Regions from separate parts of the Paenibacillus sp. 01T443 genome, predicted to be linked through region 4. Evidence: riboswitches for the same ligand, from Rfam matches in the RefSeq annotation. Region 4 holds a riboswitch; each other region holds the start of a gene.
What was found. Region 4 has a riboswitch for cyclic di-AMP ahead of AC1DLI_RS27960 (ubiquitin-like domain-containing protein). Riboswitches for the same ligand answer to the same signal wherever they lie in the genome.
Positions count from the first base shown of each region.

Region 1: it holds a riboswitch for cyclic di-AMP, as region 4 does, so the genes downstream of both, AC1DLI_RS05995 (TrkH family potassium uptake protein) here and AC1DLI_RS27960 (ubiquitin-like domain-containing protein) in region 4, are expected to answer to the same signal.
Region 2: it holds a riboswitch for cyclic di-AMP, as region 4 does, so the genes downstream of both, AC1DLI_RS16775 (APC family permease) here and AC1DLI_RS27960 (ubiquitin-like domain-containing protein) in region 4, are expected to answer to the same signal.
Region 3: it holds a riboswitch for cyclic di-AMP, as region 4 does, so the genes downstream of both, AC1DLI_RS03470 (hypothetical protein) here and AC1DLI_RS27960 (ubiquitin-like domain-containing protein) in region 4, are expected to answer to the same signal.

Region 1 is NZ_JBFTPE010000003.1:343,028-348,562, forward strand. Features, by position in the region: gene AC1DLI_RS05990 (CPBP family intramembrane glutamic endopeptidase) at 1-597, opposite strand, end outside; cyclic di-AMP (ydaO/yuaA leader) riboswitch at 842-1,045, shown strand; gene AC1DLI_RS05995 (TrkH family potassium uptake protein) at 1,139-2,479, shown strand; gene AC1DLI_RS06000 (potassium channel family protein) at 2,499-3,161, shown strand; gene AC1DLI_RS06005 (cation:proton antiporter) at 3,191-4,426, shown strand; gene AC1DLI_RS06010 (LysR family transcriptional regulator) at 4,456-5,364, opposite strand.
Region 2 is NZ_JBFTPE010000008.1:641,537-647,071, reverse strand. Features, by position in the region: gene AC1DLI_RS16790 (spore coat protein) at 1-309, shown strand, start outside; gene AC1DLI_RS16785 (GIY-YIG nuclease family protein) at 351-1,430, opposite strand; gene AC1DLI_RS16780 (VOC family protein) at 1,637-2,047, opposite strand; cyclic di-AMP (ydaO/yuaA leader) riboswitch at 2,332-2,489, shown strand; gene AC1DLI_RS16775 (APC family permease) at 2,617-4,434, shown strand; gene AC1DLI_RS16770 (alpha/beta-type small acid-soluble spore protein) at 4,535-4,750, opposite strand; gene AC1DLI_RS16765 (GNAT family N-acetyltransferase) at 4,901-5,443, shown strand.
Region 3 is NZ_JBFTPE010000002.1:193,211-198,745, reverse strand. Features, by position in the region: gene AC1DLI_RS03485 (ABC transporter permease subunit) at 1-68, opposite strand, end outside; gene AC1DLI_RS03480 (ABC transporter ATP-binding protein) at 75-959, opposite strand; gene AC1DLI_RS03475 (hypothetical protein) at 1,081-1,506, opposite strand; cyclic di-AMP (ydaO/yuaA leader) riboswitch at 1,513-1,674, opposite strand; cyclic di-AMP (ydaO/yuaA leader) riboswitch at 2,070-2,270, shown strand; cyclic di-AMP (ydaO/yuaA leader) riboswitch at 2,361-2,528, shown strand; gene AC1DLI_RS03470 (hypothetical protein) at 2,698-3,102, shown strand; gene kdpF (K(+)-transporting ATPase subunit F) at 3,226-3,303, shown strand; gene kdpA (potassium-transporting ATPase subunit KdpA) at 3,320-4,999, shown strand; gene kdpB (potassium-transporting ATPase subunit KdpB) at 5,018-5,535, shown strand, end outside.
Region 4 is NZ_JBFTPE010000022.1:7,853-13,387, forward strand. Features, by position in the region: gene rsmI (16S rRNA (cytidine(1402)-2'-O)-methyltransferase) at 1-664, shown strand, start outside; gene AC1DLI_RS27945 (AbrB/MazE/SpoVT family DNA-binding domain-containing protein) at 794-1,048, opposite strand; gene AC1DLI_RS27950 (HD domain-containing protein) at 1,320-2,618, shown strand; gene AC1DLI_RS27955 (TatD family hydrolase) at 2,636-3,409, shown strand; cyclic di-AMP (ydaO/yuaA leader) riboswitch at 3,594-3,774, shown strand; gene AC1DLI_RS27960 (ubiquitin-like domain-containing protein) at 4,026-5,174, shown strand; gene rnmV (ribonuclease M5) at 5,299-5,535, shown strand, end outside.

The DNA.
Region 1 (5,535 bases), on a different contig from region 4:
GATGTTCTGCGCGTAGATATCGATGTTAAGCGCAGCTTCTTCGATGACATAGCCGGCAGGCGCTTCGCCATGCCACTCGCCGTTTTCTTCTATTTTACTTTCTTTAAATGCAGCGCCTCCAAGGCTCTGAGTGGCTAGAAAAGCATTAACCACCTTGTTTTTATCAGCGTCTGCCAGCTCTTGTCCGTCAATATGAAAGTTCCAGGCTACGATCTTTTCACTTTGCATATGTACATATACGAAGCCGTTTCCGCCGTCCGTAAATTTCAAATCGACTTGAAACGTATCCGTAGGAAAGCTCTGATCATATTTATCGCTATACGTTTCGATCAGCTTATGCTTGGATAAGTAGCCGTTCATCAGCTTATCGGTTTGATGCACGGCTTTCGCCGATTTCACCTGAAGGCCCGTTTGCTTCTCGGCGAAAGCAGAAGCGCGGTCCTCGGCGGCAGTCTTTTCAATAACCTTTGTGTCTATTTCTCCGGAAACGATGGATGCGATCATGGGTCCTACTTCAACAGCAGCGTAAATGAGGAAGCAGGCAATCGCAGCCCATAGAAAACGTTTCCATTCATTCGGCTTGATTGAATCAATCATGGGTTCACCTCAACTGTCCTTTTAATAAATAGCTTATTCCAATACCTTAACATATAAATCCCTGAATTATCCAATGAAAAAGCACGTTTACTCTCAAAATAATGCGAAATAACGATGTCCGGCAAGCTTGATGCTTACTGCTTCGTCCGGTTGCCCTTATTTGGTCTAAAATCGTCTTGTTTGTCCCAAACGTCAGCTTTATATCAAGACTGCTTTGGGATTATAATCGTTAACGTCATACAAATCGCATAGCAAGCCGAATTTCCTAAGGAAATCGGGGGAACCATAAAGCTGTCAAAAGATATGATTGAGATTCAGGCGAATCGATTCATAATTGGCGGCATGGGGTGAATTTTAGCGGTGAAGCATTGTCTTCCGCCGCCGAATAGGGCTGCCTGTCCAGGCCCGAATCCGTCAGCTAACCTCGTAGGCATCATGGAACAGGACTCATCGCATAGAGCACTTGAGTTTCAGTGCTTTTTTTTATGCTTAAATATAGATATTGATTGGTTATGACATATCGCTGAAGAAGGTTAGAAGAATGAAAGTTGATTGGAATGTTCTTAAATGGTCGCCCCCACGGATATTGGTAAGCGGGTTTGCTCTTATTATATTACTGGGTGCACTGTTATTATCCATGCCGTTTGCATCGGCGAACGGGGAGAGGCTGCCTTTTATAGACGCATTGTTTACGGCAACGTCAGCCACCTGCGTAACGGGGCTGGTTGTCGTAGATACAGGCACTTATTTTTCGGTGGCGGGTCAGGTTATATTAATGTGCCTGTTCCAGCTCGGCGGACTCGGCTTTATGACAATGGCAACGCTTGTCGCGCTCGTGCTGCGCAAGAAAATTTCATTACGCGAGCGGTTATTGCTGCAGGAGGCTATGAATCAATCGAGCATGGAAGGAATCGTAAGATTGATCAGGCGGGTTATCGTTTATTCATTAACAATCGAATTTGTCGGATTTATCCTTTTTTCCACCAGGTTTACATTTGATATGCCTATAGGCAAAGCGTTGTTTTTCGGTGCATTCCACGCCGTATCGTTGTTCAATAACGCCGGGTTTGATATTTTCGGAAACTACCGAAGCCTTACGCTTTATGTAGAGGACCCGATCGTCAATATAGCAGCTATGATGCTCATCATAACGGGAGGCTTGGGCTTTGTCGTTATGTCGGATCTAATGGAATTCCGTAAAAACCAAAGGTTATCGCTGCATAGTAAAGTTGTTCTTTCCATGACGGGAACATTAATAGCAGTAGGTGCAATCGTTATTTTTGTTTTTGAATTTTCCAATTCGAAGACGCTTGGGTCTTTGGACTGGAGCGGTAAAATTTGGTCCTCTTTTTTCCAGTCTGTAACGCCAAGGACAGCAGGGGCTAATACGCTGGATTATACGGCTCTTCGTCAGGCCACCGTATTTTTTACGATCATTTTGATGTTCATCGGTGCGTCACCCGGGTCAACCGGCGGCGGGATTAAGACAACGACCTTTACGACTTTGATTGGTGCCGTTGTTGCGATGATTCGCGGACGTGATGATATCGTGCTCTTTCGGTACCGGCTCGGCAAAGACAGGATTTTCAAGGCGCTTACCATTACCTTGATTTCACTAGGGCTGGTCATTGTCGTTACGATGATCTTGTCGATGACCGAGGATCAAGCGTTTATTAAACTGTTGTTCGAAGCGACGTCAGCCTTCGGTACGGTAGGCTTGTCCGTGGGCGTTACGCCAGAGCTCAGCAATGTTGGGAAAATAGTCATTGCATTAACGATGTTTGCTGGTCGGCTTGGTCCATTGACGCTTGCTTATGCGTTAGGACCGCGCACAGAAAAAGAATTGTACCGGCATCCTGAAGGCAAAATTACGATTGGATAGGAGACATACGCAAGTGGGAATAAAGAAGAAGCAGTTTGTCATTATTGGATTAGGCCGTTTTGGCTCAAGCCTGGGACGGGAGCTCGTTGAGCTCGGTCATGAGGTACTCGGCATTGACAAGGATGAGGAAGCCGTTCAGGAAATGAGCGGCGTGCTTACCTATGCCGTATCGGCCGACTGCACAGATGAGGAAACGCTGCGTTCGCTCGGCGTGCGGAACTTTGACTGCGGTGTTGTCGCAATTGGCGATGACATTCAATCCAGTATTTTGACGACGATTCTGCTTAAGGACTTAGGCGTAAAGCAAGTTGTCGCCAAGGCGATGAGTGAGCTTCATGGTCGCGTGCTTGAGAAAATAGGCGTTGACCGTGTCGTCTATCCGGAGAGAGATATGGGAATCAGGGTTGCGCATCAGCTCGTTTCTCCGAACCTGCTCGATTATATTGAGCTTTCAAAGGAATATACTATTGCGGAGCTTGCGGTACCCCAATGCTTGGACGGTAAATCGCTGCATGATTTAAATCCGCGCGCCAGATTTGGCTGCAGCATCGTAGCCATTAATAAGCCAAGCGGTATTATTATTGCGCCTACGGCAACGGACGTGCTTGCTTTACGCGATGTGATGGTTATTATTGGAACGAATGAGCAAATCGAAGACTTTGAGGAAACGGTAATACGCTAAGAAGCCTCAGCTTCAAGAACGGAAGTGAGATGCAGTTGGAAACCGCGGCAACACCAGTCATTCATCATCTGCTTATATTGCTTATTCTCATCGTAACAGCCGGTATGCTGGCAGGCCGAGCGGCTGTCCATCTTCGCATCCCTGATGTAGCTGCTTTTATTATAGTAGGCGTGCTGCTTGGACAGGGCTTGCACTGGATCAATGAATCAAGCAGCTCCTTAATTAACCAGCTGATATTAATAGTAGGCTCGACCGTTATTTTATTTGACGGAGGGCGCAATATTAGTCTACCCGGGCTAAGCAAAGTGAAATGGACGGTCGCCTTGCTGAGTGTTCCGGGCGTTCTTATAACCGTTGCGGTCGTAGGCACAGCTATCCATTTTATTTTCGGCATAGAATGGATGTACGCGCTTCTCGCAGCCTCTGTTATCGCTTCGACGGATCCGGCTTCGATCATACCGGTATTTCGACAGGTTTCCATTAGGAAGAAGGTACGCGAGACCGTTGAAAGCGAATCGGCTTTTAACGATGCGACCGGCTCCATTATTACGTTTGCCTTAATTGCTGCGATAACAGGGAAATCGGCATTAGAGGCTGGACCTCTGCTTTACCAGTTCGCTTATACAGCATTTGGGGGCATTGCATTAGGCCTGTTGGTCGGCGCTGTCTCTGTATTCGTTGTGGCTCATCTGAAGCTGGGCATATTACGGGACTACACGACCATCGCCATGCTGGCAACGGCCTTGTCTGCGTATTTGCTTGGTGATTTATTGCATGTGAGCGGCTTTATGGCTACCTTTGTAGCGGGACTAATATGGGGAAATCCTCGGTTTTTGAAGCTGCAATTGGATGAAAAAGAGTCGGAAATCGTTCACTTCTCAGATAACGTGACGGTAATGCTGCGCATGCTCATTTTTGTGCTGCTCGGCAGTCAAGTCGATCTCGCCTTGCTGATCGAATATGGCTGGCAAAGCTTTGTGGTTATCATAGTGCTTATGTTTATCGCACGCCCCATTACCGTTCTCGCCTGCAGCCTTCCTGATCGGAAGGCAGAATGGCAAAAAAATGAGCTGCTATTTATGATGTGGGTGCGAGAGACAGGTGTCATCCCAGCTGTTTTATCCGGGATGATCACGAGCGCCGGTATTCAATATGCGGACAAGATCGCTTCGATAACATTAATGGCCATTCTCGTTACGGTTCTGCTTCAAGCGAGTACTACTGCGTTTATGGCAAAAAGGCTTGGCATGGATTCGGAAGCTTAATATTGGAAATGATGAGGACATCAGCCTCTTTAGAGGCTGATGTCCTTTTTCGTAGGGAAGCGTGCGGCCAGCTCATTAATCCATAGCCGAACGGAAGGGCTTAACGCGGCGGAATCCGCATGTATGAGCGAGGTTGTCCGCTTCGTATCTTCGAGCTCGCGTATAGGCATGACGATAAGCTCGTTATCTTCAAGAAGCTGATTGCGCATGTAGGATTGCGGAAGGAGAGTTGCGGCTCGGCATGTATGAAGCAAGCGCAAAATCGCTTCGAACGAATCAATTTCCATCCGCACATCCGGCTGGAGATGATACTTGTCGAAGAGCTCGTCGGTAAGGAGCCGGTACCATGTACCCTTGGAGAACAAGATCATCGGCATGCCGGTCAAATCCTGTATGCCAAGAGCGCCTTTGTCGGTTATGACCTGATTGCGCGGCAGCACAAGCGATAAATGATCCTCGAACAAAGGAATGCACCGGAGCGTGGAATCCTCAATGCTGGAGGCGACAATCCCGATATCTGCTTTATGGTCGCGTACGAGCGATACAATTTCATGGGTTTTGCCCGTTACCGCTTTGATATCGATTTCAGGGTGAGTGGAAGTCAGCCGTTGGATCAAATCCGGCAGCGTCGTTTGCAGTGTCGTCAGACTTGCGCCTATCGTCAGCGTGGTATGTCCCGTAGATGTAAATTCAGAGACGGTTTGCAAATATTTACGATGGAGCTGGCGCAGCTCAAGGGCATATTCATAGGTCAGCTGGCCGATCCGAGTGAGCTCCAGCCGTTTGCCAATTCGGCGAAATAACGGCGAGCCCAGCTCCTGTTCAAGCTTGGCTATTTTGCGGGAGAGCGCGGGCTGGGACAAATTAAGCAAAACCGAAGCTTTGTTCATGCTGGATTGCTCTACGATTACGGTAAAGACATGCATCTCTTCATTCATGAAAGAAGCTCCTTATGTCATTTTGTTATAAGAAATTATAAAAAATAAGCAATTCCATTATAAGATGAAAAGGAGTAGGATGGGAAGTGTGGCTAATATGTGTCGACTTTTGTTGACGGAGGTACATGCTGGGGTTACAATGTAGAATGATTTGCCAAGCGTAACAAGCTG
Region 2 (5,535 bases), on a different contig from region 4:
AAAAAGCCCAATCAATCCCTCGCTGACGTAAAGGACGCAGGCATTAGCGGATATATGATCGGACTTGTAAAATCCCATGCTTCCCTCTTGGCGATGGCTGCCGTTGAAGTTACGAATCCGGTCGTACGCCGGGTGCTGGCTTCGCAGGTGCAAAATTTTATTGAAATGGCCTATGAATTATTTATGTATCAAAATAAACATGCCTATTACCAAGTGCCGCAATTAGCAGCCAATGATATGCAAATCATGCTTAATGCTTTTGTGCCTGCAAACGGTATGCCGCAAATGCCGGCTAATACAATTCATTAATTTGGCATGAAAGGAAGGCTGCCCTATGGCGGCCTTTTTTTTTATAGCATCTGCCGATTGATTCGGTACTCATAATTGTTTTTACAAAGTTGAAGGAGATCGTATTTTAGTCCTCGCTTAGGCTGTGTGAGGATTATTTGCTTTTCTCCTCTTTTTTTTAGGGATGCCTGTACTTTCTTCCGGTCGGAGACGTTACTCACAATTAATTCATCTGGCTTTGACTCGGCATATCTCGTTATGATAAATTGATCGCCGGCAGCTTCATCTCTCGATTCTCCAAGCTCAAACATCTGAAAGTCGCTAAGCATCCCCGCTTGAACTTTTGCAACCAGCACATGGGAATGACCAAAGTAGATAACATCCTGATCGATTACGGCTTCCCTGTCTACGATCTGTTTGTCTTCGGCTTGCTCCAAATTTCGTATGCTGATGAGCATTTGCTGCGCTTTTTCAAACTCCATTTTTGACGCATAAGTCTCCATTTGGGTATATAGGATTTCAATCAGGCCTTTGCCTCGATGAGCGAGCAGCTCCGAGGCTTGGCGGACGTTATTCAAGTAGTCCTGCTTCGTTATTTTGCCTTCGCATATGCCGCTGCATTTACCGATATGGTAAAGAAGGCAAACTTGCTTTGGCATGGTTTTGCAGGTGCGAAGACCGTAATGCTCGGTTACGAATTCAAGCAGCGCATCTCGAAATCGCGCGTTTTTAAAAGGGCCTAACCGATGTGTTTCCTCTGGTTCAGCGATTTTCTGTTGACGGCTGCGGTTCCGGTAATACACATCCAAACGCGGAAGCGGGTCGGCCGTAAGCTGCAAATAAGCATAGCCGCTGTTATCTCTTTTTAATGCTCGATTAAAGGGAGGCTTATGAATTTTTATTAAGTTATTCTCGAGGAGTAAGCTCTCAGCTTCATTATTGACAAGGACGACCTCAATGGACGATATTTCCTGTACAAGCTGCTTAATCCTTCGATGGGTATGGTTTTTCGTGAAATAGGAACGCAGCCGGCTTCGCAGGTTTTTGGATTTTCCGACGTAGAGGATGCTGCCTTCTTTATTTTTCATCAGATAGCAGCCGGGGCTTATCGGGTATTCGGCTGCCTTGAACAAGAATGACACCAAGCATCCTCCTCCTCATATGATTTGATGGTATGACGAAAAAATAGAGACAAAAGAGAATGATTTCATCCGACACTATTCGACAATCGTATGAATAATTCCTTGTTTTACAAATAGGATAAAATAACGAAGAAAAGAGGAGACGGCCCTCTGCACAGGGGACGTCTCCTCTTCATGTCAAACGTATTCTCCGATATCGAAATCGGTTAGGCTTGACTTGCGTTTGATTCAGTGGTGATCATCCAGCGTATACCGAATTTGTCTTCGATTTGTCCGAATAAGGAGCCCCAGAAAGCAGGCTCTAAAGGCTGATGGATTTGGCCGCCGATTGCTAATTGATTGAAGGCTTGCCGTGCTTCAGCTTCTGAAGCGAATTCAAGGTTTAAATGAACGGCGTTTCCGCTCTGCACAGGCTCAAACACAGAGTCTGACATAAAGAAATTGACGCCTGCGGCATTGAAACAGAGGTGAATGATTTTGTCTTTGAGCTCCTCGCGTGCGTCGGGAAGCTGGCCATGCGTCAGAATGGAATTGATTTCTCCTCCAAGTGCCTGCATGTAAAATTCGGATTGCGCTCTTGCGTCCTCGGAAATGATGTAGGTTGTGTATTTTGCCATTCTAAAACATCCTTTCTTAGTGGGTTTAAACATACTCCAATCGTATCATATAAAGCGGGCATCGATTTCTTACGGATTGCTATTCTATTAATCAGATGTTTTTATGAAAATCAAAGGGATTTCAAGCATGTGAGCGATAAGAAAAGAATGCATAGGTTGTAAGCGGTTAAATGATTCCGCATGATTCCAAATCAAATCATTTTAGACATTTATGATCGTTTACAATGGCAATGGAAAGGAGTAAGATTCAGAACGTAATCCAATGCCGTAACATTTTCTGATATTATCCTTGATCGCTGAGTTCTGAAAAAGAAGCGGGGGAACCATGGAGACCGATCATTCGATCTTGTCTCAGGGGTGAATCACTTGGCTTTGCCAAGCGTAGGGCGACTTTTGCGTCCGAATCCGACAGCTAACCTCGTAAGCGTCCAGAAGAGGAATTTATCACGAACGAACCAAGTTTATTTGGTAAGCCGTGGGAAAGTCCTTACTTTCCTGCGGCTTTTTTTGTGTTCTAAACGGTATTTGACATTTTATTAGAGTACAAGGATAGGAAATGGGGAGCAATTATGGTCAGCAGATTTAAACGATTGATTATCGGACGTCCGATGAAAAGCTCGGAAATTGAAGGTGAAAAGCTGAGCAAGCTTAAGGCGCTTGCGGTGCTTTCGTCAGATGCTTTATCCTCGGTCGCATACGGCACGGAGCAAATTTTAATTGTGCTGATGGTTGTCGGATTTACAGCGGTTTGGTATTCCATTCCAATCTCCATCGCTGTGCTAGGTCTTTTATTGGTGCTTATTTTATCGTATCGCCAAACGATTTTCTCTTATCCTTCCGGCGGCGGCGCTTATATTGTCGCGAAGGATAATCTCGGCGTTTCTACCGGTCTGTTAGCAGGAGGATCGCTGCTAGTCGATTATATTCTGACTGTTGCGGTCAGTACGTCGGCGGGGACGGATGCCATTACGTCAGCGTTTCCTTCGCTTCATGATCACCGGGTCCTCATTGCTTTAGTTATGATCTTTCTTCTGACTATTATTAATTTGCGGGGTATCACGGAATCGGCTTCGGTGCTGGCCATGCCGGTCTACTTGTTCGTAATCGCCATTTTCGTATTGATTATTTCCGGCGTTATAAAATATTTGGCAGGCGGCGTTCCGGCAGCTGCTCCTGAAATGGGTGCTGCAGTCTCGAACATCAGTTTATTCCTTCTGCTAAAGGCTTTCAGTTCGGGCTGCTCAGCGCTCACGGGCGTGGAGGCGATGTCCAATGCGATTCCAAACTTTAAACAGCCGGCCGAGCGCAATGCGGCAACTACGCTTATTATGATGGGGACGATTCTAGGCGCAATGTTTATCGGCATAAGCCTGCTTGCCTATTGGTATGGCATAATTCCGAATGAGAAAGAAACCGTCGTATCGCAAATCGCGAATGCTACCTTTGGCAGAGGCGTCATTTATTATGTGATTCAGGGCGTTACGGCGCTCATTTTATTTCTGGCGGCAAATACAGCTTACGCAGCATTCCCGCTGCTTGCCTTCATGCTGGCAAAAGATAAATATATGCCGAATATGTTCATGGCGCGTGGCGACCGTTTGGGCTTTTCGAACGGCATTATTATTTTGGGCGTCTTATCTGCATTATTGGTTATCGCTTTTCACGGCAACACCGAAAGCTTAATTCCGCTATATGCAGTGGGTGTATTTATACCATTTACGCTTTCCCAGCTGGGCATGATGGTACGTTGGGTGAAGCTGAAGCCGGCCGGATGGCTTTCACGTTTCATAATTAATACAATCGGCATGCTTACAACGCTGGCAATTACCTTAATTTTTATTTTTACAAAGTTTAGCCACGTTTGGATGGTGTTTATCTTTCTGCCGCTCGTTATCTTATTGTTTTATGGAATTCACCGTCATTACTGCAACATGTCAGACGAACTGCGGATTAATATGTCAGTAGATAAACCGGTTATAAAAGGGAGCACGATTGTGGTTCCCATTGCGGGAATAACGCGTGTCGTTAATCATTCCCTTAGCTATGCCAAATCGTTGACGGATAATGTCGTTGCCGTTTACGTTGGATTTGATGACGAGGACATTGAACGAATGGAAAAGAAGTGGGAAGAATGGAACCCCGGAGTCCGGCTCATTGTTCTTCGGTCGAGCTATCGGAGCATCATTAGACCTCTGATGAGGTTTATTGATACAATAGAATGGAAAACGGCTGAAACGGATCATATTACCATTCTCATTCCGCAGTTTATTACAAAGCATTGGTGGCATTATTTTCTGCACAACCAAACGAGCTTAATGCTCCGTGCCTATCTATTTACACAAAAGGATGTGGTTATCGCGACCGTGCCTTACCACCTTCAGAAATAGGAATAGAATAGCTTGATTCGGCAGCATCCATTGGGGATCGGGATCGATCCAGTCACAGAAGAAAAGCCCTCCAGCAATAGGAGGGCTTTTCGGCGGCTGATTAGAAGTTGCGTCCACCTAATTGTTGTTCCGCGATTTGAACAAGCTTTTTCGTAATGTATCCGCCAATCGAACCAGCATCGCGCGTGGAAAGATTACCATTGTAACCATCCTGCGAGAACGAAACGCCAAGCTGCTGCGCAGCCTCTGTTTTCAATTGCTCAATCGCTCCTCTTGCTTGTGGTACAACCAATGTATTCGAACTTTTTCTGCTCATTAAAATCACTCCTTCTTGGGATGTGAGGTTATTATGTGGTGTGTATTGTAAATGTATACAAGAAAACGGTCAGAATTTTCAAATTTTTTTCGAAATGTTTCAAGACCTCGAGAAACAGAAAAACAATGAATTTTTCGAAAGGAGAAATGGATGATGCAAGGTGAAAATATCTACCTGCTGCCAATGGCAGTGGGCCATGCAGAAGAGCTGCTTGCGCTTCGCTTGAGAAATTACCATTTTTTCAATCCCTTTGAGCCGATTCGGCCTGAGCCTTATTTTACGTTAGAAGAACAGAAGAAAATGATTGAAGCCGGGATCAGAGGGGCAGAACAGGATCAAAATTATGTGTTTGGCGTTTTTTTACAGCATACAGATAAGCTTATAGGACGTATCGAGCTATCAGGAGTCGCCCGGGGTCCTTTCCAAAATGCGAACCTTGGTTATTTTCTAGATCACGGGGAGAACGGCAAGGGTTATATGACAGAAGCCATCGCGCTATGCGTAAATTATGCTTTTAATCAACTAGGGCTTCACCGTATTCAAGCGGGTGTCATGCCAAGAAACCAACCCTCTATTCGGGTATTGGAGAAAGGAGGTTTTCGTCATGAAGGACTTGCGAGCAAATATTTGAAAATAAACGGAATATGGGAGGATCATGCATTGTATGCCAGGACAGTGGAGGATATTAACTGATATTTCTAAACCATAAGGAAAAGAAATCCTTTTTCGTTTTTTAAACCTGTTTCGAAATCGCATACCTCGTTTATTATCCTAATAGAATGAAC
Region 3 (5,535 bases), on a different contig from region 4:
ACCAATGAAACGGACCAAATCAACGTTGATTTTCTATAAAAGTTTAATTCATGAAGAAAGATATTCATCGCTGATCAGACCTCCTTTTCGTAGTAGTGCATAAAGATCTCCTCGAGGTCAGGTTCTTCAATCCATAGGTTTGCGATTTCGACTTCGGCTATCTTTTTCATGACGGTATTAATATCGCCTCTGAATAAGAAGCTTACCGAATGTTCCGCCACTTTAAGATTATCCACGCCGGCTATGTTGAAGAAATCCTGTTCTGCTGTTGCCTTTGTTTCGATTTTGAATTTTTTATAATTGTTTTCTTTTAACGTGCTGATCTTTTCGACCGTGACGATTTTGCCTTCCTTTATGATGGCGACCCGATCGCATAAACGCTGAACCTCGCTTAAGATATGGGATGAAAACAAGATGGTTGCTCCCTTTTTATTCTCCTCCAGCAGCAGATCGAAGAATCTTTGCTGCATTAACGGATCAAGGCCGCTGGTCGGTTCATCGAGTATGATTAATTTGGGTTCGTGAAGCAATCCTTGGACAATCCCGACTTTCTTTTTGTTGCCGAGCGATAAGTCGTCGATTTTCTTTTTTAAATCAAGATCCATGATCTCAGCCAGCTCTTTGATTCTTTTGCTGCAATCCTTCTTGTAAAAGCTTGCCGAGTATTTTAAGAGGTCGATCACCTTCATATTGTCATAATAGAAAACCTCCGAAGGCAAATATCCGATTTGCTTGGCAATTTCGGGGGCAAACTTGATGCAATCCTTGCCGAAGATCTCGGCTTTGCCGCTAGTCGGGTAAATCAGAGACAACAAAGTTCTGATCGTCGTAGATTTTCCAGCTCCGTTCGGTCCGATGAACCCGAAAATTTCGCCTTCTTCAACATGAAAGCTGACTTTCGTGATTCCCCTTGCTTTCCCGTACGTTTTGGTCAAGTCGCTGATATTTATGACATTCATGGTAAAACCTCCTCGTATTATGAGTGGGTAGAAATGCTTTTATCTATTTGTAAAATGCTATTTTCAATATCTCCCAATATACCTCCATCTCCGCAAAAGTTATCGAATCCGCTAGGTGTTATTAGAATAAAGATACGTAAGAGACAGCTCGTTCTAGAAGAGCAGATTCTTCAGCTTGGTACTCTTGGTAATTAAGAGAGGTTGGCTGTGCGCCTACTTGCTCCGCAGCATTGAAAAACAAACGATAAATGCGCTCATCCTTTGAGGCTCTATCCTGATAACGATCTGTAAAATAGGTTTGGTGATTAATACCGATAAAACGAAGAAGCAGGCTGCTCCAGTTGATCCAGTCGAGAGGTTTTTCGGATCTGCTAATAAATAATTCACTCCAACCGTGACCCAAATTGCTTGTAATACGAAGACGAACTAGAAAACCAGAGGAGTCAGCTTCGAAAGCGGGGATGACAAAAACCTCGATTCTTTTAATACGTATAGAAGAAAGCTGTTCATCCAAACAAGGTAAAGGGACTGCAGTTTGTGTCAACATAAATAAAATCTCTCCTCAGTTCGCTTACGAAGTTAGCTGACGGATTCGGACTAGAGAGCTGCCCTACCGGAGGCTTAAGCTCCGGACTCACCCCATGCAAACGTACAATGTTGCCGCTCGCGATTGGTTCCCCCGTTTTTTCATTGAAAAATTCAGCGATAATTGTTTGCCGTAGTCGGCTTGCCGTCTATAGTAAACCCGCAGCCATCTTTTGTAAAACATAGGTTTTTGGGGATTTGGCGCCATATTGTCATTTATAAAGTAATACGATCATTTCATGCGCTAAAAGAGGTTTATTCTTCAAAAATCTCGCTGATGCTCACTCATTCTCATATTTGAAGAAATCTGTTTATTTGCTTAGTATTTCAGTATATAGGCTACTGTCATTAATTATAAAAACGAGAGATAAACGTAGAAATAGTGAGGTATACCGAGATAGTGATCAATGAAAGCGTTGACACTATCTCTTTTTTGTCTATAATGACTTGATTTGACCTGCGAGGCCTCTTTACAGCAGGTTTAGCGAGGAGTAAGATTCGATACAGGATTTACAATAAGTTTCGATTGACTGATCGCTGAGTTTCCGTGAAAGCGGAAAGCGGGGGAACCAAATGTTAGGCAGTGCGCATGTTCGATGTGAGAGTCGGATGGCAGCATTGCAGGGGTGAATCTTTGACCTGGCACCATGGATGCCAGGCAAAGTAGGGCGACTCTCACCGCCCGAATCCGTCAGCTAACCTCGTAAGCGTGGATCGAGAGAGGAATGATGAAACTTGTGATCGATTAATTTCGACCGCAGAGTCATATGCCTCTGCGGTTTTTTGCTGTCCAAAACAGGAGCAGCTGGTAAGAAAGGATCTAAAACGCTGAGTCCTGCAGCAGCAGGAGCGGGGGAACCAACGAGCGTTCGTGTGCAAATACGAATCGTCTCATGGGGTGAATCACTTGGACTTTGCCAAGCGTAGGGCGACTCTCACGCCCGAATCCGACAGCTAACCTCGCAAGCGTACTCGAGAGAGGCAACAACCATCGCGCTACCTGCGGCTTTATTATGCAAAACGAGCTTCGCCGTCAAATGGCGGTATAAGCCGTTTATGCTCGGCTGCGGGTCAAGAAGCTGCGGGGAAAGTTCCTCTTTTCCTAAGGCTTCTTTTTTGTTGCCTTTTTTTCAACATTTGGAGGAGAACCGCTTTGGAAAATGAGCATATTATTGTCGCCGGGCTAAGCGAGTCTGGCAAATCGTTCATAAAAATTTTGGAATTTCACGAGCTTCCTTTCATGGTGCTGACCAACAGCAAGCAAGAGGAGAAGCTGCTTCGGAGACAGGGAATAGCTAATGTGCTCTATGTGGATACTAATGATAGGAAAAGCTGGGATGTACCGGATTTTTATATCCGTGAGGTTTTCATATTTGAGAGCAGTTTCACGCTAAGCTGTCGTTTTGTGCAGTGCTGTAGGGCATGGACGTCAAAGTCCATTTACGTGATTACGCAGTCATGGAATCCGCGGGCCATTTACAAAGGTCTTGGAGCAGATCATATCGTTTATTCAAAAAACGGCGAGGTAGGTTTTTTATTAAACAAATGCAGGAAATGATGCAGGAGGAATTCCTATGGTAGATGTGTATATGGTTATTGTCTTAATAGCATGCTTTGGTTTGTTTTACGGTTTTTTGACTTGGTGCGGCAATGTCATTGAGCAATCGGGAGGCGATAACGGATGATTATTGTGACCATTCTGGGGTTGTTCGTCTTCGTCTATTTGATCTATGCCTTAATTAATCCGGAAAAATTTTAGCCCAGGAGGAGTTACGATGGATATTTTACAGATGCTGGTAGTCATTGCAGTTCTCGTCCTGCTTGTCAAGCCGCTAGGTACGTACGTCTACCATGTATTTTCGAATGAACAGAATCGTTTGGACAAAGTTTACGGAGGCACGGAACGGTTCATTTACAAGCTTATCGGCTTAAAACACCGTGAGGGAATGAGCTGGAAGGTATACGCGCTAAGCTTTATTGCGACAAATATCGTTTTGGTAGCGTTCAGCTATCTGATTCTGCGGTTGCAAAACGCGCTGCCGTTCAATCCGAACGCGATGGGCAGTATGGAGCCAACGCTTGCCTTCAATACCGTTATCAGCTTTATGACGAATACAAACCTGCAGCATTATAGCGGGGAAAGTGCCTTATCTTATTTCTCGCAAATGGCCGTCATCATGATGATGATGTTCACCTCCGCGGCGACGGGCTTCTCGGCAGCTATCGCATTTGTTCGCGGAATAACGAGCAAAGGCAAAACGATCGGTAATTTCTTTGAGGATTTCGTTAAGGCGCATACGAGAATATTTCTTCCTATTTCCTTCATTATTACACTTGTGCTTGTAGTGCTTCAGGTGCCGCAAACGCTCGATCCGACGTTAACGGTCAAGACGCTGGAAGGCGCAATGCAGCAAATTGCGATCGGGCCTGTAGCTTCACTGGAATCGATCAAGCATTTGGGAACGAACGGCGGCGGATTTTTTGGCGTCAACTCGGCCCATCCGTTTGAGAATCCGAATCCACTCACTAACGTAATTGAAATTTTATGCATGTGGGCACTGCCTGCTGCATTACCTTACACGTTCGGGCTATTCGCTAAGAATAAAAAGCAAGGCTGGGTTATTTTCTCAGCGATGATGTGCTTGTTCCTCGTCTTCCTGAGCGTTGCCTATACATCGGAGAAAGTCGGAAGCCCGGCGATGAACGCTCTTGGCATCGACGCTTCGCAAGGCAGCATGGAAGGCAAGGAGGTTCGCTTCGGTATCGCGCAATCCGCGCTGTTCACGACGGTGACTGCGGCCGCAACGACCGGCACCGTAAACAATATGCATGATACGCTTACTCCGCTTGGCGGTTTAGTACCGCTCGCGGAAATGATGCTCAATGTTGTTTTCGGCGGCAAAGGCGTCGGGCTTATCAATATGCTTATGTATGCGATATTGGCTGTATTTATATGCGGGCTAATGGTCGGCAGGACGCCGGAGTTTCTTGGGCGCAAAATCGAACCGCGTGAAATGAAGCTGATTGCGATAGCCATATTGGCTCATCCTTTCATTATATTAGTGCCGACTGCGATCGCCTTCATGAGCGATCTCGGAACCGTCGCGATAACAAATCCAGGGTTCCACGGCATCAGTCAGGTGCTCTACGAATATACGTCATCGGCAGCGAACAATGGTTCCGGCTTTGAAGGATTGGGCGATAATACGCCATTCTGGAATATTAGCACCGGGCTCGTCATGCTGTTCGGCAGATATATTTCCATGATCGCAATGCTGGCCGTTGCGGGTTCGCTTGTACGCAAACAGCCGGTGCCAGAGACGCTTGGCACGTTCCGTACGGATAATGCGCTGTATACGGGCTTACTAATTGGTACGGTTCTTTTGATTGGCGCTTTAACTTTCTTACCGGTTATCGTTCTTGGACCGGTTGCAGAATATTTGACACTCCGTTAACGGATGAGGTGAACGATGATGAGTAGAAACGAGAAAAATAAAACGTTGTCATCCGCTGCGTTGAAGCGCGCGATAATGGACAGCTTTGTTAAATTAAACCCGGTTACCATGATGAAAAATCCCGTCATGTTCGTCGTCGAGGTCGGCACGGTCATCGTGCTGCTGATGGCGTTATTCCCGAATTATTTTGACTCGCAAGACCGCATTGGCTTTAATATAACAGTATTTTTTATCCTATTGTTTACGGTATTGTTCGCGAACTTCGCGGAAGCGATAGCGGAAGGCCGTGGCAAAGCGCAGGCTGATTCACTTAAGAAGTCGAAGCAGGAAATGTCGGCTAATAAGCTTATAGGCAGCTCGATTACCGTTATTTCATCAACGGAGCTTCGCAAGGGCGATATCGTTGTCGTGTCCCAAGGCGAAATGATTCCAGGTGACGGAGAGGTAATCGAAGGTTTGGCCTCCGTGGATGAGTCGGCCATTACAGGCGAGTCAGCCCCGGTTATTAAGGAAGCCGGCGGCGATTTCAGCTCCGT
Region 4 (5,535 bases):
TAAGCGGGCAAGCGGGCCCGAGCTGATAAGATTGCTGATGGAGGGACAATCTATTGCATTAGTAAGCGATGCGGGATTGCCCGCTATCTCAGACCCCGGCGCTGATCTCGTAAAAGAAGCGATTGAAAATAACATCCCTGTTATTCCGGTTCCTGGAGCGAATGCAGCATTGTCCGCATTAATTATTTCAGGCTTACCGACTGAACGGTTTTTATTTGCAGGGTTTCCGCCCCGTGAAAAAAAATCATTAACGAAATGGCTGATGGAGCTGCAGGGCGAGAAAGGGACCCTCCTTTTTTACGAATCTCCGCATCGGATAATCAAAACACTTGCGGTACTTCAGGAATGTCTCGGTGATCGCCAAATTGCTTGTGTCAGAGAACTGACAAAACGTCACGAAGAAGCAGTACGCGGCCGTGTAACGGAATGTATGGAATGGTTCGAAGAGCATCCGCCGCTGGGCGAGTTTTGTATTGTAGTTGAGGGGGCAGAGGGGATAGGGGCGAGTGAACAGCTGCTTCCTGAAATTTGGTGGTCAGAATTAGACCTTGAGGCACATGTTGCTCATTATGAAGAGCAGTATGACCGAAAAGAAGCGATTAAAAGGGTTGCTGTGGATCGAGGATTACCAAAGCGGGATGTATATAATGAGGTAAATAGATAGAAAATGTTTCTAAAAAGAAAAAAAGACAAAAAAAGACCTTCCTGGCCGGGTTCAAGCGCAGGAAGGCAACAAGGAGTATAAAAAAGGTTAGAATTAACAAGTTGATAAGTACAGTATAACCTATTTTTTTTATTTTGTCACAGGTGTAGGCATCTCTGACAAACAAATATGGCAAACAATTTTTCCTTTGAAGTAAGAAACGTTTTCTGCATTGCCACAGAAGATACATGCAGGCTCATATTTCTTAAGCATGATGCGCTCGCCGTCTACATAAATTTCAAGTGCGTCTTTCTCGCCTATACCGAGTGTACGACGCAATTCGATTGGTATAACGACGCGTCCCAGCTCATCAACCTTACGAACAATACCAGTAGATTTCATCATAATCTATCATTGCCCCTCTCAAAATACGTTTCGCCATCGTTCGACATAGTTTTTGCTTTTATGAATACTATAATACCAACGATTACCATAATAGTCAACTAAGAATATTGCCAATAAATGCCGTTACCATAAGTATTTGACTAGATACTAGGCTCATATTACTCTGTAATAGAATACAACAGCTTCGACAATTTGGAAACTGATTTACGACACTATTCGACATCGTATTCACTTTTTGTGTCGAAAATATGAACAAAGGAGTTGAGAGACGATGAAGCAACAGCTGACTGAAGAAAAAGTTTTTAAGGATCCGGTCCATAATTATATTTATGTTCAAGACCAAACGATTTGGGATTTAATTAACACAAAAGAGTTTCAAAGGCTGCGGCGGATACGTCAATTAGGAACCTCCTATTTAACATTCCATGGTGCTGAGCACAGCCGTTTTTCTCATTCGCTTGGCGTATATGAAATTACACGTAAAATTATTTCTCAGTTTGAACGTAACGGGTATCCGGATTGGCCTGCTGAGGAGAGATTAGTCTCACTCTGTGCAGCGCTTCTTCATGATGTCGGTCATGGTCCGTTCTCCCATTCATTAGAAGAAGTATTCGACACGGACCATGAAGAGTGGACATGTAAAATCGTGCTGGAGGATACAGAAATCAATCGAGTGCTGCGTGCAGTATCGGAGCAGTTTCCTGCGCAGGTAGCGGCAGTCATTCAAAAAACATATCCAAAGCCAATTGTCGTAAGTCTAATATCTAGTCAAATGGACGCGGACCGTATGGATTATTTACTTAGAGATGCTTATTTTACCGGTGTCAATTACGGTACGTTTGATCTAGAACGAATTTTGCGCGTATTACGTCCCTATAAAGGGAAAATTGTTGTCAAAGAAAGTGGAATGCACGCGGTAGAGCATTATTTGATGTCGCGTTACCAAATGTATTGGCAGATTTACTTCCATCCAGTTACAAGAAGCTCTGAGATTATTTTACGTCAAATATTTCGTAGAGCGCAGGAGCTTTATGTGGGTGGGTACGTATTTGAATGGATGCCGAAGCCGATTAAGGGGCTTATTCATAACACGATGACGGTCCAAGACTATTTAAAGCTGGATGAGGCTTTGGTTCAAACGGCCTTCACGCAATGGGCTGAGGAGCGGGATCCTTTGCTAAGCGATCTTTGCAGCAGGTTTATGAACCGTCAATTATATAAGTACATAACCATCGAAGATCCTGATGAAGCACTTCTAAATGAAATTAGTGATTGCTTCTCTTCTATAGGAATGAATCCAGATTATCATATGGAGATTGACTTCCCCTTTGACCTGCCGTATGACGTATACCGTCCAGATAAAAAAGAAGGCGAAAAGAAAGAAAAAGCGCCGATTTTGTTGTTAGATGTTCAGGATGAAATATGCGAAATATCTGCCAAATCCGACATCGTTCGTTCAATTACGGGTCTTCATCAAGGTGAATATCATTTGTATTACCCAGAGGAGCCGCTTAAAAAAAATATACACTTAATCCCAGAAAGACTAAAAAACCTATTCAAACTCGCTTAAAGGAGCCTGACATAAATATGACATTACTTTTTGATACACATACCCATTTAGACTCATATAAGTTCGATGAGGATCGCGATGAAGTCATTCAGCGCGCAAAGGACGCAGGCGTGCATATGCTCGTCAATATCGGCTTTAACCGTGAAACAATTCCAACAACTATGGCGCTTGCAGAGAAATACGATTTTATTTATGCAGCGGTAGGCTGGCATCCCGTAGACAGCATTGATATGGCTCCTGGTGATTTGGAATGGATCGAACGGCTATGCTCTCATGAAAAGGTCGTTGCTATTGGTGAGATTGGTCTTGACTATCACTGGGATACTTCACCAAAGGATGTCCAGCAGCGTGTATTTCGGGAGCAAATTCGACTTGCCCGCAAGGTAGGAAAGCCGATTGTCATCCATAATCGAGATGCACATGAAGATGTCATTCGCATTTTACAAGAGGAAAATGCAGCTGAGGTCGGAGGTGTTATGCACTGTTTCTCAGGCAGCTGGGAAACGGCTAAGCAATGCTTGGATATGAACTTCTATATTTCATTCGGAGGACCGGTTACATTCCAAAATGCAAGGGTGCCGAAAGAGGTGCTGAAGCAGGTTCCACTCGATCGGATTTTGATTGAAACTGATGCTCCATATTTGGCTCCTCATCCATTCAGAGGGAAGCGAAATGAGTCCTCTTTTGTATCGCTTGTAGCAGAGACCGCGGCCGAATTATTGGGTAAAACGGTAGAAGAAATAGGCGTAATTACGACCGAAAACGGAAAAAAATGTTTTGGTATTGTATGAAAATGAGAGAAATGAAGAGAATGAAAGACCTTTATCGCGTAAAAAGTGATTTTTGTACTGAATATCGCTTATTTTTTCCCTCTTTATCCACCATTTTCGCTTAAATCGTCTTTTATCGTATCTTTACAATTGACCTCGTATGAGGGTATGATTCATCTCAGAGCAATAAAATTTTGTATTGGATTTCCAGTTTGCGCTTAATCTCCAATTGGAGAGCGGGGGAACCAGATGCGGGTTAATGTACCGTGTTTTGAATTCTTCAGGGGTGAATTTCGATGCCTTTGCCATGAGCATTGTGTAACGAATAGGGCGACTCTCTTGCCCGAATCCGTCAGCTAACCTCGTAAGCGTTATAGAGAGTGATCAACCTCGTGCATCCATTTTTCTGTATCCCAGTGTAATCAATTACTCGGGAAGCCACGAAACAGATCCTCTGTCGACGGCTTCTTTTTATTTTCGAATAATCGGAAATATGTCGACATAGGGATTAAAGATGGGGGTGGGAGGATCGATAAGGTAGTACTGGATTGCGTGCTTGCACGCCAATATACTATAGTCGCGTCAGTTGTATCATGCGTAACACTTGGCGGCGGGGCTATGAAGGAGGACCGATGAAGTGGGAATACTCCAGGTTAAGGACACCCATGGGAAACGATCATCCAGCATGTCTTTCGCATTGCGATGGAAGCGTGAAAACTTGCGTTTGATTCTTTTGAGTGCTATTATCTCAATCGCTATGACTTTCATGTTTTTGGTGTTGTTGTACGGAACGGCTGTCAAAAGCGTCTCCGTAGTAGTGAACGGACAAGAAACCATTGTTGAAACGAAGCAATGGGTCCTGCAACGCCTACTGGATGAACAAGCTATCGCAATTGGACCACATGATGAGGTGTCCATACCGCTTAACGCGGCAATAAAGGACGGAGATCGTATCGAGGTAACTCATGCGATACCGGTAATTGTGAAAGCTGATGGCAAGACCTCTACTGTGTACACGACAGAGAGAACAGTGCAGGCAGCGATCGAGGAATTACATATTCCAGTTCGTGGTCAAGATAAAGTAATACCTCCACTCAATACGGTTTTGGATGCTGAGCAGATGGTAACGGTTGTTCGTGTTGACACGAAGGTGTCAGAGACCGAACGCGCGATGCCATTCTCTATAGTGAAAAAGTCGGATCCGACACTTGCGGCGGGCAAGGAAAAGCTTGTGCAAACCGGTAAGCAAGGTGTCATTGTGGAGAGCATCGAGAAGCAATACGAGGATGGCGTTCTTATTTCGAAGAAGATGGTCAGCAAGGTTGTTGAGACGGCTGCAGTTGATCAGGTTGTTGCGATCGGAACGAAGAAGGAAGCGCCTAAGGTAACGGTGCTCTCGAACAAAAGCCCGAGCATTGCATCGTTAACGAAAAGTGGAGTAACGTTCAAGGCGAAGAAGGTACTTAAGAATGTCATGCTGACTGCTTATTCTGCAGGTGTGGCTTCAACGGGTAAGGATACAAACCATCCACAATATGGAATTACGGCATCAGGGGCGCGCGTACAAGAGGGACGTACGATAGCCGTTGATCCGAAGGTTATTCCAATAGGCTGGTGGGTATATATTGAAGGAATCGGTTTCCGCCGGGCTGAGGATAAAGGTAGCGCGATTAAAGGAAACAAAATTGACGTATACTTTGATAGCACGAAGGTTGCCAATAAGTTCGGAAGAAAAAAAGGCATCACCGTGTATGTCCTGGGACCGAACAAACCTACTGCAAGCTAAGAAGTATCGTTACCATCATCTTATCGCCATTATCAATTAAATATGCCATCATAAGGAGAGGCACTGCCTCTTCTTTTTGCATGTTTTTGGGGTTAATGCAGCTTATGTAGAAGGGGATGTCTTGATGATCAAAGAGATCATTGTCGTTGAAGGAAAAGACGACACTGTGGCCATCAAACGGGCGGTGGAAGCAGATACCATTGAGACAAATGGTTCGGCAATCGGTGAGGATGTGCTGAAGAGAATCGCGCTGGCGAATGAGCGTCGAGGCGTTATCATATTTACAGATCCCGATCATGCGGGAGAACGGATTCGAAAAATAGTCGCGCGTCATGCACCAGGATGCAAGCATGCATTTTTG